DNA from 2 places in the Paenibacillus sp. FSL R10-2736 genome. Region 2 is predicted to be linked to the other one. Evidence: a T-box and tRNA genes for the amino acid it is inferred to sense, from the RefSeq annotation. Region 2 holds a T-box; the other holds one or more tRNA genes.
The links. A T-box is a leader RNA that pairs with one kind of tRNA and senses whether it is charged. The one in region 2 lies ahead of NSQ73_RS05170 (valine--tRNA ligase), so its partner is inferred to be a tRNA-Val.

Region 1: it has a tRNA-Val gene. The T-box ahead of NSQ73_RS05170 (valine--tRNA ligase) is inferred to sense a tRNA for this amino acid. The anticodon was not compared.

Annotation. Positions count from the first base shown of each region.
Region 1 covers NZ_JBBOBN010000001.1:4,235,321-4,242,999, forward strand. Annotated here, with positions in the region: gene NSQ73_RS18395 (helix-turn-helix transcriptional regulator) at 143-958, opposite strand; gene NSQ73_RS18400 (creatininase family protein) at 1,222-1,992, opposite strand; gene NSQ73_RS18405 (NUDIX hydrolase) at 2,019-2,501, opposite strand; gene NSQ73_RS18410 (NUDIX hydrolase) at 2,543-3,004, opposite strand; tRNA gene NSQ73_RS18415 (tRNA-Val) at 3,369-3,440, shown strand; gene NSQ73_RS18420 (hypothetical protein) at 4,191-4,595, shown strand; gene NSQ73_RS18425 (YuzF family protein) at 5,307-5,537, shown strand; gene NSQ73_RS18430 (hypothetical protein) at 5,898-6,062, shown strand; gene NSQ73_RS18435 (DUF6199 family natural product biosynthesis protein) at 6,104-6,298, shown strand; gene NSQ73_RS18440 (helix-turn-helix transcriptional regulator) at 6,866-7,679, opposite strand, start outside.
Region 2 covers NZ_JBBOBN010000001.1:1,183,753-1,191,431, reverse strand. Annotated here, with positions in the region: gene NSQ73_RS05170 (valine--tRNA ligase) at 6-2,642, opposite strand; T-box leader at 2,915-3,200, opposite strand; gene NSQ73_RS05165 (stalk domain-containing protein) at 3,364-4,074, opposite strand; gene NSQ73_RS05160 (LysM peptidoglycan-binding domain-containing protein) at 4,239-5,624, opposite strand; gene NSQ73_RS05155 (glycosyltransferase family 4 protein) at 5,762-7,183, opposite strand; gene NSQ73_RS05150 (GGDEF domain-containing protein) at 7,382-7,679, shown strand, end outside.

The sequences.
Region 1 (7,679 bases), 3.1 Mb from region 2:
TCTTCGGATATGTCCCTATTCTAACCTTCCTGCCATGGAGCAGCCACAGTACGTTTATGCTAGTAAGATCATTACCAGGGAACAGAACAGCACAGAACAGAAATAGAAGCAGACCGGCCGTCCAAGTGACTTCATTCGATTCTCAGCTCTCTGCCACCACAGGTGTATAAATACAGATATGCAGACCCGGATGATCGGCCAGACTCGCAACGGAGTTAATGTCATAGGTCACAGATTGATTCGTGCTTAGACTTTGTATGACTACGCGATTTACTTTTTTGCCTTGAATGTTGTGCAGCTTCCACATCTCTGCGAAATCCATACTGTCCTCACAGAGCTTCACTACCATGTCTTTGTACCAGGGATCGTGCAGATGCATGTCATAATAGGTTCTGAACACAGCTACTGAATAGAGCGCGAACTCCTCCCAATTCAGCATCCGGCGGCGCAGCCCCTGATCGAGAAACAATAGACGGAGCATAATACGCTCGGAAGCAGGCAGCTTCCCGAAATTGCTAAGAACTTCACCCGCCTTATCATTCCAGGCTAGAACCTCCGACCGCTCATTCGTAATAAAAGACGGATAAGACAGCTGGCTAATAATATCCCGCCACTGCGGATTCAGCCCGGGACTCACAGTATTAATAGAAGGAACTGTATCCGGGTTCCCTGGATTCCACAGCTCGAACAGATGCGTCCGCTCATCAGGCGTCAAGCGCAGGGCCTGGCTGAGACTCTCCATAATCTCTCTGGAAGCAGTAACTTCTCTGCCTTGCTCCAGCCACGTATAATAGGTGCTGCTGACACCCGCCAGAATCGCCACTTCCTCCCGCCGTAGTCCGGGTGTTCTGCGCTGGCTGTTCGTTTCCTTAAGCCCGGCAGCTTCAGGCTGCAGCCGGTCCCGACGTGATTTCAGATACTCTCCAAGCCGCTTGAACTTTGAATTCTCATCGCTCATAAACTAACCTCTTCTCACAGCAATTGGTGTCCCTATTCTACCTTATTCTCTGCCGTTCACAAACTTACACGGAACTCGGACTTGAGAAGCTATAACATAATCTCTCGCAAAAAAAGCTGCAGAACACCCTTCGCGTCGCACCGTGATCAATAGAAATAACCCCACTTGCTTCTCCAAGCCGCTGTCGCGGTTAATTGGACGAAGCCTATGGGGCTTAACTAACTCGCATGTGTCTTTCTTTCTGCTGCTTGCCTATGTTTCCATTACTGCCTGGAAGCTTCAGCCTGACTAATCTCAACAGCCTGTGCAGCAATCTTCTGCAGTTCGGCTGCGATAGCCTCCACAGAGCCCTTCCACAGCTTGCGTCCTAATTCTTCGCTGGCATGAGTCGGATCGCCAATGACACCCGTTGCCGAGTACCTGGTGAAGTCGAGTCCGGGATCGTCCAAAACCGGTTCAGTACTGCCGGGATTCTCAATCAGCTCCTCACGGATGCACTCTGGATGTTTGTAGAGTCCCAGTGATGTGGTGAAGCTGTCGGCATGACCACCCGGAATATGCGGATCGGCATGTGTACACCAGACCTCATGGAACGGATGATGCGGAATATGAACCCTGGCTTTTCCTGCATACTCCTGATTAAATTTCACAGCCACCTGGTTCAGCATATGTCCGCCGCAGCCGCGCATAATCACCAGCTGCTTGAAGCCCTGGTCAGCCAGTGAAACCAGAACCGCATAGATCACATCCTCATACACCTTCTGCGGGATGTCGATGTAGCCATAGCCGTAATTGCGGTGCTCGGGAGTTGGACCAAATGGAATCGTCGGAATTACCAGCGACTTCACACCGTAGCTCAAATTTGCCATAGTTGCTGCTTCAATAGACAGCTCGGTAGCCAGCCAGATATCAAAATCCACCGTCGCATGCGGCCCCTGCTGCTCCGTGCAGCCGGTTGGAATAATAGCCATATAGCCTTCGGCTGCTTTTTGCTTAATCTCCAGAAAAGTTAATTTCCCATATTCTACGTTCATCTATAATCTCCTTATATGGTACTGCATCATATCTTCCTGCTCAGACTTACTGTAAATTCGGGCTTGGTCTGGTAGGCCATATAAGCGACTGTACCGTCAAATGCCAGATAAGCTTCATAACGGGTGCGGATAGCAGGGCTGGTAATCATCTCAAGCACTTTATCCCGGCTGACCCAATAGCTCTCCGATGTTTCATCCGATGTTGCTAATGCCCCGCCGATTGGCCGGCACACATAGTCCAACATCACTTTGGTCGGGACATCGGTTACACCGTCATGCCATTTGTACATCCCCGTATTGGAATACACGCCGATCAGCTGGTCAACCACAGTGAGGATGCCACTTTCCTCCTGTATTTCACGGGTTAGCGCATCCATCAGATTCTCTCCCGCCTCCACTTGCCCTCCGGGGAACACCCAGCCGCCCTTAAACGTTTTTACCAGTAAAATTTCTCCCAGTTCATTCTCTACAATCCCGCCGACCGCGACAATATGAGTAGGCATAGACACGGCAATCACTCCGATCAATGGTAGGATTATTGCGCACCAAATTACACCTGTTCAAAATATTTGCTTACATTGGCATTCCCGCTCAGTTGCTTGATATAATCAGTTACTCTCGCGATTAGCGTGGGATATATCCCCGGATACGTAACCGTTTCCGGAATTTCTCTGAATCTGCGAATTTCCTCCATTTCGAATTGCTGTAGGGGGCCGAACTTATCTACGGCTGCAAAGTACAGCATCCCGAAGCTCGCAGGTACTTCCTCTCTGCTGACCGAATATATGCATATAGGGTATAACTTGTACGACTCAGCGCCTGTCTCTTCATACATTTCCCTGGCGGCAGCTTCATCAGGACTTTCTCCTGCTTCAATATGTCCTCCGGCAAATTCCCATGTGGACCGCTCGCGGTGCCGCACCAGAACCCAGTCCTCACCCTGCTTCATGACAATCACAACATATTTCAGACTAACCTCAGGCATTTCAGATTCATGCAAAGTTACGATCATTATAAGAACTCCTTCTGCTTCATTATGTATAATGGAATGATTGAGAGATATCACCAGACAACCGCCATCATTATATTATAAAATCTTTTCTGTGTCGCTCAACTTTTTCGCTGCAAAAAAAGTCCCGCTCACATTCAGCGGGACCTGCACCTTAACTTATCATCTGACGCCCGTAAAGGGATTAAACTCACCTGTCAAATCACAGCAAACCTTCTTCTCTTCCGCCGAGATCCGCTAACCCAGAGCAGCATAGCACTGCCTCTTATTCACTTCAAATAAATCCCATATACCAACCAGCCTATTTCTTCGTTATAAAAAATTCTTGCCATTCCCTCACATCGTGTGGTATTATAAATTTCGTTGCAGGACGGTAGCTCAGCGGGAGAGCACTATCTTGACAGGGTAGGGGTCATGGGTTCGAACCCCATCCGTCCTATATGCAGGAAGCCTTATTCTATAAGGCTTTTTCTTTTTGCCAGCCTATTGTTCCGTTGACTCATTTAGCGATTTGGTGCCATTATGGTGCCCTGTAGTGGACTAAGCAAAAGTGGTGCCGATTATGGCACCACTTATTTGTTATCCTTCCAACCATTTGAGAAAGATATCCTTAGACACCTTGATTATTCTGCCTACTCAGACGATATGATATTGTTCTGAATTTAGGATGTAATCATGCTCGTTAGTCATGTACCGTTCCTCTATAAGGAACTTTTCCAAACGTGGCAGCCTGCGGACAATACGCTCGATCCGTTCACAACTCTCGCTGAGTTGCCTTAAAGGAACTTGTTCATCCGATAACTCTCAAGCGCTGCCTCAACGGCTGTCTGCGTCCTCTCTCTCTATCTATCTCAGGCAGGAAACACTATTGCACCTGCTATCACCTCACTGTAAAAGAGTTCCCCGGCCGAAGCCGGGGAGTGTTCTAGAATACTTCGCCGTCCAGATCACATTCAAGGATAACCGGTCCACCTTCGCCCAATTGTTCGATCGTTAGCCTATTGCTGTCGGACGATGGCCTTCGGCCTAATGCATCTTCTCTTCGTACTGTGCAACAGTCGCTATGACTCTCGATAAAAAATCTACATTACGCTAACGGGCAGGATAGTTGACCAACTCAAAAAACTATTAGCAACCTTTTAATTCCATTTACCGTCTAAAGATTAGAGGTTTTAAGGAGGTGATTATTGTGAAAAAGTATTTACTTATCTTTTTATTGCTAACTCTTATTATGATCCTTGGATGTAGCGAGAAGAACCAGAACTCTATCCAGGAAAACGGTGGAGTTTCAGTTAATCTGATATGTAGTAACAATAAAAATGAATGCACAGATCGGAATTTCAATGATCTCCAATCATTCCAAGTATTCAAAACTGCTATAGATAGTGCAGAGAAAATGCCGGGTAATCTTAATTATATAGCAGAATACAATTTGAAGATTAAATTTCAGGGTCAAACAACAAAAACTTTCCATCTCTCATTAGGTACAGACAGGGATATGAAAGGGCTATTGGTAGACCTTGAAAATACTAATCAAGGTTATGAAATTCCTGTAATACATGCGAACAAATTAAGGGAATTGATAGAGGGTTAGTAAATTTCGCATTACGCTAACGGGACACGTTAGTTTAATTAAACAGCGGCAGTCTAGGACTTTATTATCTCGTTCACAGCTGCCGTCGATTATATATTTGGCAACGCCCTCCATTACTGCACAGTTTACGTCTAATACTCACTTACCTGAGATAGCGTGATTTATGCCGCCTCTGCCCTCTCTCGGGGCTCAGCGTTGAGCAATTTCACTAACTGCCTGTACGTTGTGCAGGGCTAGTCTCCGACCTCCTCAATGTTCGCAACATCACCCCACTTGATGATCGCGAGGTTACGCACGTACCTTTCGGCATCTTTGGCTATTGATGCAGTCTGTACCCTATCAACTCCGCCAGCGCCCGGTTAAGCTCCGGGTTGGTCATTGTCTGTACCTATGTCATGGCTTTGGCCCCCCCTTCCAGCTCCTTAGTAACCTGCTGTAAAATATTCCAGTCTATTAATCCGTGTTTGGTTGCTATCCCTGCTTCGCTCATGGTTGTGCTCATTCCCAACTCCAGAGTGATAGATCTGATTACGATACAATTAGAATCTACATTGTCCGAGACCATTCCCTCGGTTGAATTATTATTTTAACGTATTTGTGTCATAACGCTTAGTACCTATCTTAAATGGGCTCTCGCCTAGCTCTTTAATTAGGCGTTTGCATAGCATGAGGTATAACCATTTGGGAGGTAACAAAGTGCTGAATAATCAAATGTATCCAATGCATCAACAGATGCCGCAAGCCATCATGGTCTATCCAATTGATCCCTATGTCGTTGAAACCTTAATGTCTGTAAAAGGTAAGCAGGTGGTACTTGAAACCACTCGCGGCGGGATTAGCGGCTGTTTGATGGATGTAAAGCCAGACCACGTTGTACTGGATACCAGAGGCAGAAAATTCTTTGTACGCATCTGTGAGATCGTTTGGATCATGCCAGAGTAAATGGCAGTTCATGAGAGAGTTGCGAAAGCAGCTCTTTTTTTATGTCTTTTCCACCTGAACCCCGAGAAGCTTTCTTGCTGCATCCCAAAAGCCTCCATACAATCATCGAATTGGTCTTTCTCTTTCCATCCCTGCATGTTGGCATATGTGATAGGGATGCCCGGATAATCTGCAACCTCGGCCATGAATCGCTTGATATCCCAATGCCCGACCCAAGGGTTCATATCATGATTAATATCTCCACTCCGCTGTAGCAGACTATGCGCAACATGTCTGTTCCCTCCCTGGGGCTATGCCCCCTCGAAACTAAAATCTCTGATCCGCGTACAAATGTTAAATTATTGAAAAGGATGCTGCGTTTTGAAATATAATAGAAGATTGCTCTCTGCGCTTTTTATAGGCATCAGTTTTGGAATTGCATTCTCCATTGTTTTTGATAACATCGCCATTGGTGGCGGGTTAGGACTTATATTTGGAGTCTCCATGTATGAGGCAGAGAAACCAAAGCCCCCTAAAGATAAGTGAGGTTCCGCTCATGCCTAAATTTGATAAAGGAGTTGGTGAAGATGGTGGGCTTCGCTATTCTTTTCATAGCCCTTTCACTGATCAATATTTTCTTTCCGTCATTGGGCTGGTACACGCGTTATGGTTGGATGGTAAAGGGCGACTCCGAACCAAGTAAGGCTTATCTCGTAATCAGTAGAGTAAGCAGTATTATTATGCTTCTTCTCTTTTTCATATTCTTTTTTCCGATGCTGTAGATTTAAATGGACTAGAAAAGGCAATAGCTCCTGCCTCCTTCATTGCGAAAATCCACCTATTATCGTATTGTTTATTCAAAGGAGTGATTGTTGTGCGTATAGCTTTTTGGATTGTATTTGCCTTTGTTGGTATTTTGATCTTTGGGATAGTTGGCGGCTTAATTGGCCGTAAGAAACGGAAGTAATCAATAGGGGCTATAACAGCCCCTATTGATCTATATAATGAATGCTACCGCGCGGATGAATTGATTTGAGCAATTGCATAACATAACAGCAAGCCCCATTCCCGTACTCGCCTCGCCGCCCCCGCGAAGTTATCAACAATGATCTGTGATCACCTCCTCTATTAAACGTCTCTGTGTAGCCGCATGAGTGCAGAAACGGTCATTCTTCATGCCCTTTAAGTTCCATCCACACTGAGGGTAAATCGCTCTGATCGCCTATCGTACCACCTCCCAGGACATAGAAAAAGGCCACCCTTTTAAAAGCAGTGACCTTTAAATTTCTGAAATTATTTTATTTCATATAAATCAAAACGCGCATATTGTCAGCCGCGGAGCGTGTTCTTTAAAGGTGGCTCCGCACGGGCCTGATGTACTTAAAATGCCGTTCCGGATTAAAATAAAAGTAAATCATTCTACCGGGGGAAGTATCAAATGAGTAACCCGTGCCTGCAAAATCAAAAGTTGCCATTACCCGTTCAATCTTTTCCTCCACACTACGATTCTCCTGCTCATAATCGAATGGCCCATGTTCAAATACAATATATTTATCTTCCGGAACATCAGCCATAAGCATTTGTGGTGGTACTTCGCCTTTATAATCCAAAGGAAGCCGTGCACCATAACACTCTGTACGCGGGATACCCCAATCACAGAGTCTGCCGTCCGGGTCATTCATATACGCCATAATCTGACCGCTGCCCCCATTAGATTCACTCCCGCCATCGTCATCCAATTTGCCCTTGATACTATCGAGTAAGCCGCAGACGGTTTCGTAATCCTGTCCCTGGATAAGATTTTGCTTTTGCCAAAAATCCCAGTACCCATTACTCTCATAGTTTTTAATGTGCAAAAATTTGTGAGCGGGAATGGTCACAAAATAAATTTTTACATCATCTGTAGATTTCATCATCCCAATCTCTCCCAATCCAAAAAAGTAGCGGTCAAACGGGTTTAATTTTGTACGAAGAACGACTGGCTTAGGATTTTTCCGGAAATCACTTGGGGTTACAGCATAGGTTCCCTTAAAGGCTCTGGTAAACGCTTCATGTGATGAAAAGCCATAATTAAAGGCAATATCTAAAAGGCTTTTTTCACTATCCCGAACTTCTTTAAGCGCAAAGGCTAATTTTCTATGCCGCAGATAATCCCTAAATTGC
Region 2 (7,679 bases):
GTCCCTTATCCTCTCAGCTCTGCGATACGGGCCAGCACTTTCTCGCGTCTATCAGAATAGTCCGCCTGCTTCGCCCGCTCCTCTTCGATGACTTTTGCTGGCGCCTTGGCGACAAAGCCCTGATTGCCGAGCTTTTTCTCCACGCGCTCAACCTCGCTGTTCAGTGTCTGGACTTCTTTTTCCAGACGGGCAATTTCCTGTTCAATGTCGATCAGTCCTGATAACGGCAGAAGCAGCTCGGCGCCTGTAACCACAGCAGACATCACTTTATCCGGTGTCTGCGGCGCAAGCCCTGCTTCGAAGGAAGAGGTGTTGCAGAAGCGCCCGATGTAATTGTCGTTGCGGGAAATAATGTCCAGGGTTTCCTGACCCCCGGCTTTGATAATCAGTTCTACCTTCTTGCTCATCGGCACGTTCACTTCCGCACGGATATTACGAACGGCACGGATAACATCCATCAGGAGGTTCATCTCTGCCACTGCCTGCGGATTCTCAAGCGCAGAATCATACTTCGGCCATTCGGCCAGCGTGATGGTGTCGCCCTGATGCGGCAGATGCTGCCAGATCTCTTCCGTAATGAACGGCATGAACGGATGAATCAGGCGCAGCGTGCGGTCCAGTACATAGGCCAGAACCGATTGTGTCTTGGCCTTCGCAGCCGCGTCCGCTCCGTACAGCGAGAGCTTGGCGAATTCGATATACCAGTCGCACAGATCATCCCAGATGAAGTTGTACAGCAGCCGGCCAGTCTCGCCGAACTCGTACGAGTCAATTAGACGCGTAATATCGCGGGAAGTTTCGTTCAGGCGGTGCAGAATCCAGTGGTCCGCCGTGCTGAGCTCACCTGTGATGTCAATATCTTCAAAAGAAACACCTTCGAGATTCATCAGTGCAAAGCGTGAGGCATTCCAGATCTTGTTGGCAAAATTCCGCGCCTGCTCTACCTTTTCCATCCGGAACCGCAGATCCTGACCGGCTGTGCTGCCTGTAGTAATCATATAGCGCATAGCGTCTGCGCCATACTGCTCGATTACATCCAGCGGATCGATACCGTTGCCGAGTGATTTGGACATTTTGCGTCCTTCAGCATCGCGTACGAGACCATGCATCAGCACGTCGGAGAATGGCTTCTGTCCGGTGAATTCCAGAGCCGAGAAGATCATGCGGGCTACCCAGAAGTAGATGATATCGTAGCCGGTAACCAGCACATTGTTCGGATAGTAACGCTGATAGTCGCTGCTGTTCTCATCTGGCCAGCCCAGTGTAGCGAACGGCCAGAGGTTCGAGCTGAACCACGTATCCAGAACATCCTCATCCTGCTTCAGGTCTGTCAGGCCGCTGATCCGGCGTGCTTCTTCTTCATCATTCGCAACAACGATCTCTCCCGTAGATTCGGAGTACCAGGCCGGAATACGGTGGCCCCACCACAATTGGCGGGAAATACACCAGTCGCGTACATTCTCGATCCAGTTCAGGTAAGTCTTCTCGAAGCGGTCCGGTACGAAATTAACACCGCTACCATCCTTCTGCGCTGCGATGGCCGCTTCTGCCAGCGGCTGCATCTTCACGAACCACTGGGTGGACAGGTAAGGCTCAACTACGGCTCCCGAACGCTCGCTGTGTCCAACCTGATGTACGTGGTCCTCAATGGATACAAGCACACCCTGCTCCTTCAGGTCGGCAATGATCGCCTTGCGGCAGTCGCTGCGGTCCAGTCCCTGGTATTTGCCTGCTTCCGCATTCATAATTCCGCCTTCATCCATCACATTAATCTGCGGAAGATTATGGCGCACGCCCATCTCAAAGTCGTTCGGATCATGTGCCGGGGTAATCTTCACCGCGCCGCTGCCGAATTCCTTATCTACATAATCATCAGCGATAACCGGAATTTCCCGGCCGATAATCGGCAGGATCAGGGTTTTACCGATAAGATCCTTGTAACGGTCATCTTCCGGATGCACGGCAACCGCAGTATCGCCCAGCATCGTTTCCGGCCGGGTTGTAGCTACAGTAATATAGCCGCTGCCGTCCTTAAGCGGGTAGCGAAGATGGTACAGATGGCCATTTACCTCTTTATATTCAACTTCTATGTCCGACAGAGCCGTGCGTGCAGCCGGATCCCAGTTGATAATGCGTTTGCCGCGGTAGATCAGGCCTTTCCGGTACAGCTGAATGAATACCTGGCGGACACCGGCGGACATTCCTTCATCCAGGGTGAACCGTTCGCGCGAGTAGTCCAGCGACAAGCCCATCTTGGCCCACTGCCCGTGAATCGTCTCCGCATATTGTTCCTTCCAGGCCCATACCTGCTCCAGGAACTTCTCGCGTCCCAGATCATGGCGGGAGATGCCCTGCTCGCGCAGCTTCTGCTCTACCTTGGTCTGCGTGGCGATACCTGCATGGTCCGTTCCCGGCAGCCACAGCGTATCATAGCCCTGCATCCGTTTGGTACGGATTAGAACATCCTGCAGTGTGAAATCAAGCGCGTGACCGATATGCAGCATTCCTGTTACATTCGGCGGGGGAATAACAATGCTGTAAGGCTGCGCATCCGGACGTTTGCCTGCTTCGAAGAAGCCGTTCTCCATCCAGTAAGTATACCATTTCTTCTCCGCCGACCCCGGATCATAGGTAGTCGGCATATCGCTTTGCTTGTGATTCGCAGTAGCGGTGTCTTCTGCCGCTTCCAGCTGGTTCGTCAGCTCTGCTGCTGTATTGTTGTTATCAGCCATTGTGAACCCTCCATTAGAGAAAATGATGAGAAGCTTTTTGTATTCTGTAACGATCTGACAAGTGGAAACGGCTTTGCCGTCCAATTCTAAGGACGGTACCGTTTCAGCGAGAAATATAAGGATGATTAATAGAGTGAAACATATATATATCCTTATATTTAAATACAAAAAGACCCTTCGTCTCAAAGGACGAAAGGCCATTCTTTCGCGGTACCACCTTTGTTTCGCGCTAACAAAAAATAAACCCCTGCCTCGGACCCCTTACAGGTCCGGAAGCTTAGCGCGACACTCATGCAGATAACGGCTGCGTCCGGCCACATCCTAACCTGGTCTCCATAAACATGGAGGCAAGCTCAGAAGGGCGACTCCGGGGCGACTTCGGGGGCTGCATCCTGCGGAAATTCACAGCAACTACAATTCCGCTCTCTGAAGGGCTGACCGCCTACTCTTCCCGTTCCCAGTCTTTATGCTAGTTATTACTTATGTCAATAATACATTCAGTCCTATTCCTAGTCAACCAGCATACACACAAAGGTCAGAGTTTATACCGCCCGGTTCAAAAAACTGTCTAACGGAGTTGTATACACAGGGCTAACAGAGATAAATACACAGAGAGCTGCCCATCTACCGCTTACTTCCCGCTCCAGATCACGTTGACGATATTGTAGCCTCCATAGCTGCCAGTTCCCAGGTAGGCGTCCAGCGTAACAGAAAACGTGCTTCCGGCATCGATAATCGAGAAGGCTTCCGCGGAGATCTCCTCGGATTTGGCGGTGGCGCCTTTGCGCACAAAATACTCTTTGTACGTATTGCCAAGCGTCTCCAGGTCCTGCTTCGTCAGATAGCTGAACGTCGCAGACGGCGTGCCGGTCGCCGAGCCTTCAATCAGATTGAATACTTTGGCATCGGACGGCAGCGGGAAGTCGGACGGCAGGCTCTTCGGACGCTGTACCGGTTCCGCGGCCGGTTCCTGAGAGGATGTGCCAGGAGAAGCGGAGCCGCCGATGACGACCCGGCTGTTTGCGGCGTCATAAGTGACAGAGGTGTTCAGCGCTTCACTGATTGAGCGTACAGGCAGGTACGTTGTGCCATTGTACGTGATCGGGGCGAGCGTTTTACCGTTGCCGTCTTTCATCGTATAGACCTGCCCGTTCACGAGGATCCCGAGCTTGTAATTCAGTGATGCCCGGATCTCCTGCAGGTTGCCCGCGCCATAGACGCCGGCCGAAGCAGTCAGCGCCACGCCCAATGCGATCGCGGCTGCCGTCACTTTTTTCTTCATAAATATCTCATCCTCCCAAGAAGTGGTGTATACCGGCGCACAGCTGGTTGAATCTGCCAAGACATAAGCCGGTAGTGACCATTAACCCTGCCTAAGCGAATATGAACCCGCAACAGGCCGGGCCAAGACATACCCTATGTAAAAAAATAAGGCTGCCCCAAGCAGCCATGTCATGGCTTGTGGGACAGCCCCCGCAACTTCCTGCTCGCATTCCCCGGTCCATCCTAGGGAATATACAAAACCTGGCCTTCTTCTACATTCTGTCCGGAGAGCCGGTTGTACATGGACAGCTCTCTGGTACTGAGCTGATATTTCTCGGCAATCGTATCCAGCGTTTCTTCCCGCTGGACGATGCAGAGCCGCACTTTGCGGAACAGCTCTGTACCGCCAAGGCCGCCGATGAACCGGCTTTTCCATTCGGTATCATTCCCTGCCTCAGGAATAACCGCCGCTTTGGAGGCCACCTCCTCGGAATGGAGAATCTCCTGCTCCTTGCGCGCACGGCTGGAGCTGAGCAGCGAAGAGAAGGTCAATGGCTCCTGCTCGGCAATTGCCGGATCTTTTTTGCTGCCCAGCGCAATCTTGAGATCCTGCTTCTCCTCCTGTGGAGGTAAGAATTCCTCGGACACGAAACTCTCATTGTCTATAGCCTGAACCTCTTCTGGCACTTCTTCATTCTCGGCCAGCACCGCTGCATCATCACTGGCTGCGGAAGTGAATACCGGCTCTGCCTGATTGGTTGCATGAAGACTGGCAGTACCCCAATGATCCACAGTATTCAAGGCGGCTGTCCCCGCCTGTAGCCCAGCCTCCTCCGTACCTGCCTTGAACGAATCATTTACCGCAGCAGGCTCTTCTGTCTTCTCCCGGGAAGGAAGAAAATGACTGGAGACCGGCTCAGCCGCAGATTTGCTGTAGTTCTGCCCGGAATCCGCTGTTCCGGATGGAGAGGTTGCGGGTGAGGAATCCAGGCTATGCGTTCTTACCTTGGGTTCCTTGTCCTTCAACTGAGCGGATACTAAGGCCGAAGGCTGAGTGTATAAAGAGCCTTCCAGGAATAGCGGATTACCCGCGGCTTCCACGGAATCCGCATATTCCTGATCCTCCACCGAAACCTCCGCGACACCTTCCCCGTAGGTCCAGAGCGAATTTTCATATAGCGCATCATTCTCCGGCCCGCGGTTATCCGCTTCAGCCTCAGGGGAGTAGGCTACTGTATATTCCTCCTGCTGCCAGGCCGGCTGGGCATCCGCGTTTCCGATTCCGCGCAGCGAGAGCACCCCTGTTATGTTGACGGTTCGCATCGTAAGCAGGTCAATATCGAAATTCTCGATCTCAACCCCTATGTCTTCAAGTGAACTGACCCGGGTCAGCGGGACTGTGATTTCAACAGGAATCGCATGCTCCAGACGCTGTGTGCGATCATCTTCCCCCCGGTAGAGTCCGGTGAGCAGCAGTTGCCCGTGCAATTCCGCCCGGTCCTCCCGCTGGATTACCTGGATGTCGGGAATCAGCTCGACTTCCTCCAGCTCAGCTATTCCCGGAAGCTCTTCCGAAAGGTGAATGCGTTCATAAATATCAAACCGCAAGCCGTGTGACTGGTCAAACACGGGAAATGTCCTCCTTCTTGGCATAATCTATCCCTGAGACAAGCCCAGAGCATAAGCCCAAAATGTTACTCCACTCATGTATATGCTTCAATCAGGAAGGCATGACAACTTTGCCGCCTACTTCGGCGGACAGGAATTTATTTCGGATCGGTGAGTACCGTAAGAGGGTCAGGAATGGAATAATCCTGCGGGAGCCTTGCCCGCATGCTCGCCGCAAGCGGAATGCCGGGATACATCGCATTCAGCACATCGGCTGGATGGAAGGCTCCGGGAACGGGTCCTGCCGCCGGCTCTGCTCCCAAGGGCGAACGGACTGCCGGGCTTTGTACGCTCTCCAGCATACTTATGGCTTTACGGTATACATTCAGCGTTCCGGCCGCCATGACATCCAGTGAACGGCTGCGCTGTGCCCATTCCCTTGCCTGGAAGCCGGTACGTACTCTCAGCTCCTCATTATCCAGCAGCTGTTCCAGCAGCCGGGCAAGCCGGGCGGCATCACCGGGCGGAACGATCCAGCCGGTCTCCCCGTGGCGGACCATTTCCGGCATACCTGAAGTGCCGGCAACAATCGGGGCAATGCCGGCAAGCTGAGCCTCGGTGACCGAGAACGGCTGAGTATCCTGCAGGGAAGGCTGTACATAAATATCAGCCTCACTTAGTGCTGCCGGAATATTATCCAGCTTCCCGGCAAAGCGGATATGCTCCAGAATCCCAAGCTGGCGCGCCTGTTCCCTGAGCTCTTCCAGTAGGCTGCCTATGCCGGCCACTACACAGGTCCAGTCTGTACGGTGCTTCTGCAGCATTCCCAGAGCCTCGATCAGCACATGCACACCTTTGATATATTCGAGGCGTCCGGCATACATGATTACTTTGGTTCCGCCTCCGATCTTAAGCGGCGAAGGCTTCGCTGCCCTGGCCGCATACTGCTCCAGATTCACTCCATACGGCAAAGTATGAATCCGTTCTCTGCTTACACCGAGCTCCTGGGTCAGCTGACCAATCCAGTTCGAAGAGACCATAATCAAGTCAGCCGACCGGGCCGCGAGCACCTCCATCCGCCGGAAATACCGCCAGATCGGCCGGCGCTCATATTCCTCGCGGGTAAGTCCAGGCTCAAGCCCTTTGTATTCATAATACGCTTCCCGGGACAATGCCCCGTGCACACTGGAGACGAGAGGAACCGGACGGCGCATAATCCGCCGCAGCGCGTAGGAGGCAATGGGGTCCTGGGCATGAATGACATCGTAATTCTCCAGCCCCAGAACCGCCGCCCCACCCTCAAATACATAACGCCCCAGCTCAAAGCTGAATATGCCATGCTCCAGATGCAGATGCGGGAATAAGGTAATATCGAGGTGCGGGAGCAGCAGGGTATAGAAAGCCTTTTTATCAAAAGAAGCATTCTGCCCCAGCAAATACAAGGTGTTGTTCTCCACATGGCTTCCCATGAGTGTAACGGAGTGTCCCTGTTCGCTCAGCTTATCGGCAAGCTGTCTCATATACGTCCAGATCCCGCCCATATTGGTAAGGCCCCAGTAGGTAACCAGCAATATTTTCATAACTTCCTCTCCCCGGCTTAATAGATTCACTTGTGCACGAGAGCAGACGGCTCCACATTAACAAAGTATTATATGACCGCTGCCGGATATAGGACATGGGTGTATGGTTCAATCTATAAAAATCCCAAAATAACTTTATAATCAAAAAACGTCTTTTCGGTTATAATCGGTATAAATCCTGAAAGGAAAACTTCTGTCATGTCTAAAGCACGGGTATTTGACCTTTCCCTGTTTGCCGCTTCCGTTGCTATAGCTTTCATTCCCAAACATGCTATAGTCCTGGACGATACATATATCAAGGCGCTGGTGCTCTATACGCTCTTCTCCAGCTTCTACTTTCAACTGCGCATCGTGACCCGGAGCGGGAATTCTACGATCGATTATGCTATCAGCTATACCTCTTCGTTCGGAATTTTCGCCGGACCGCTGGGCACCTTTCTGTTCGAAACCATATACCGCTTCGTTGTATTTTTCTATAAAAAGAAGACAAAAACTG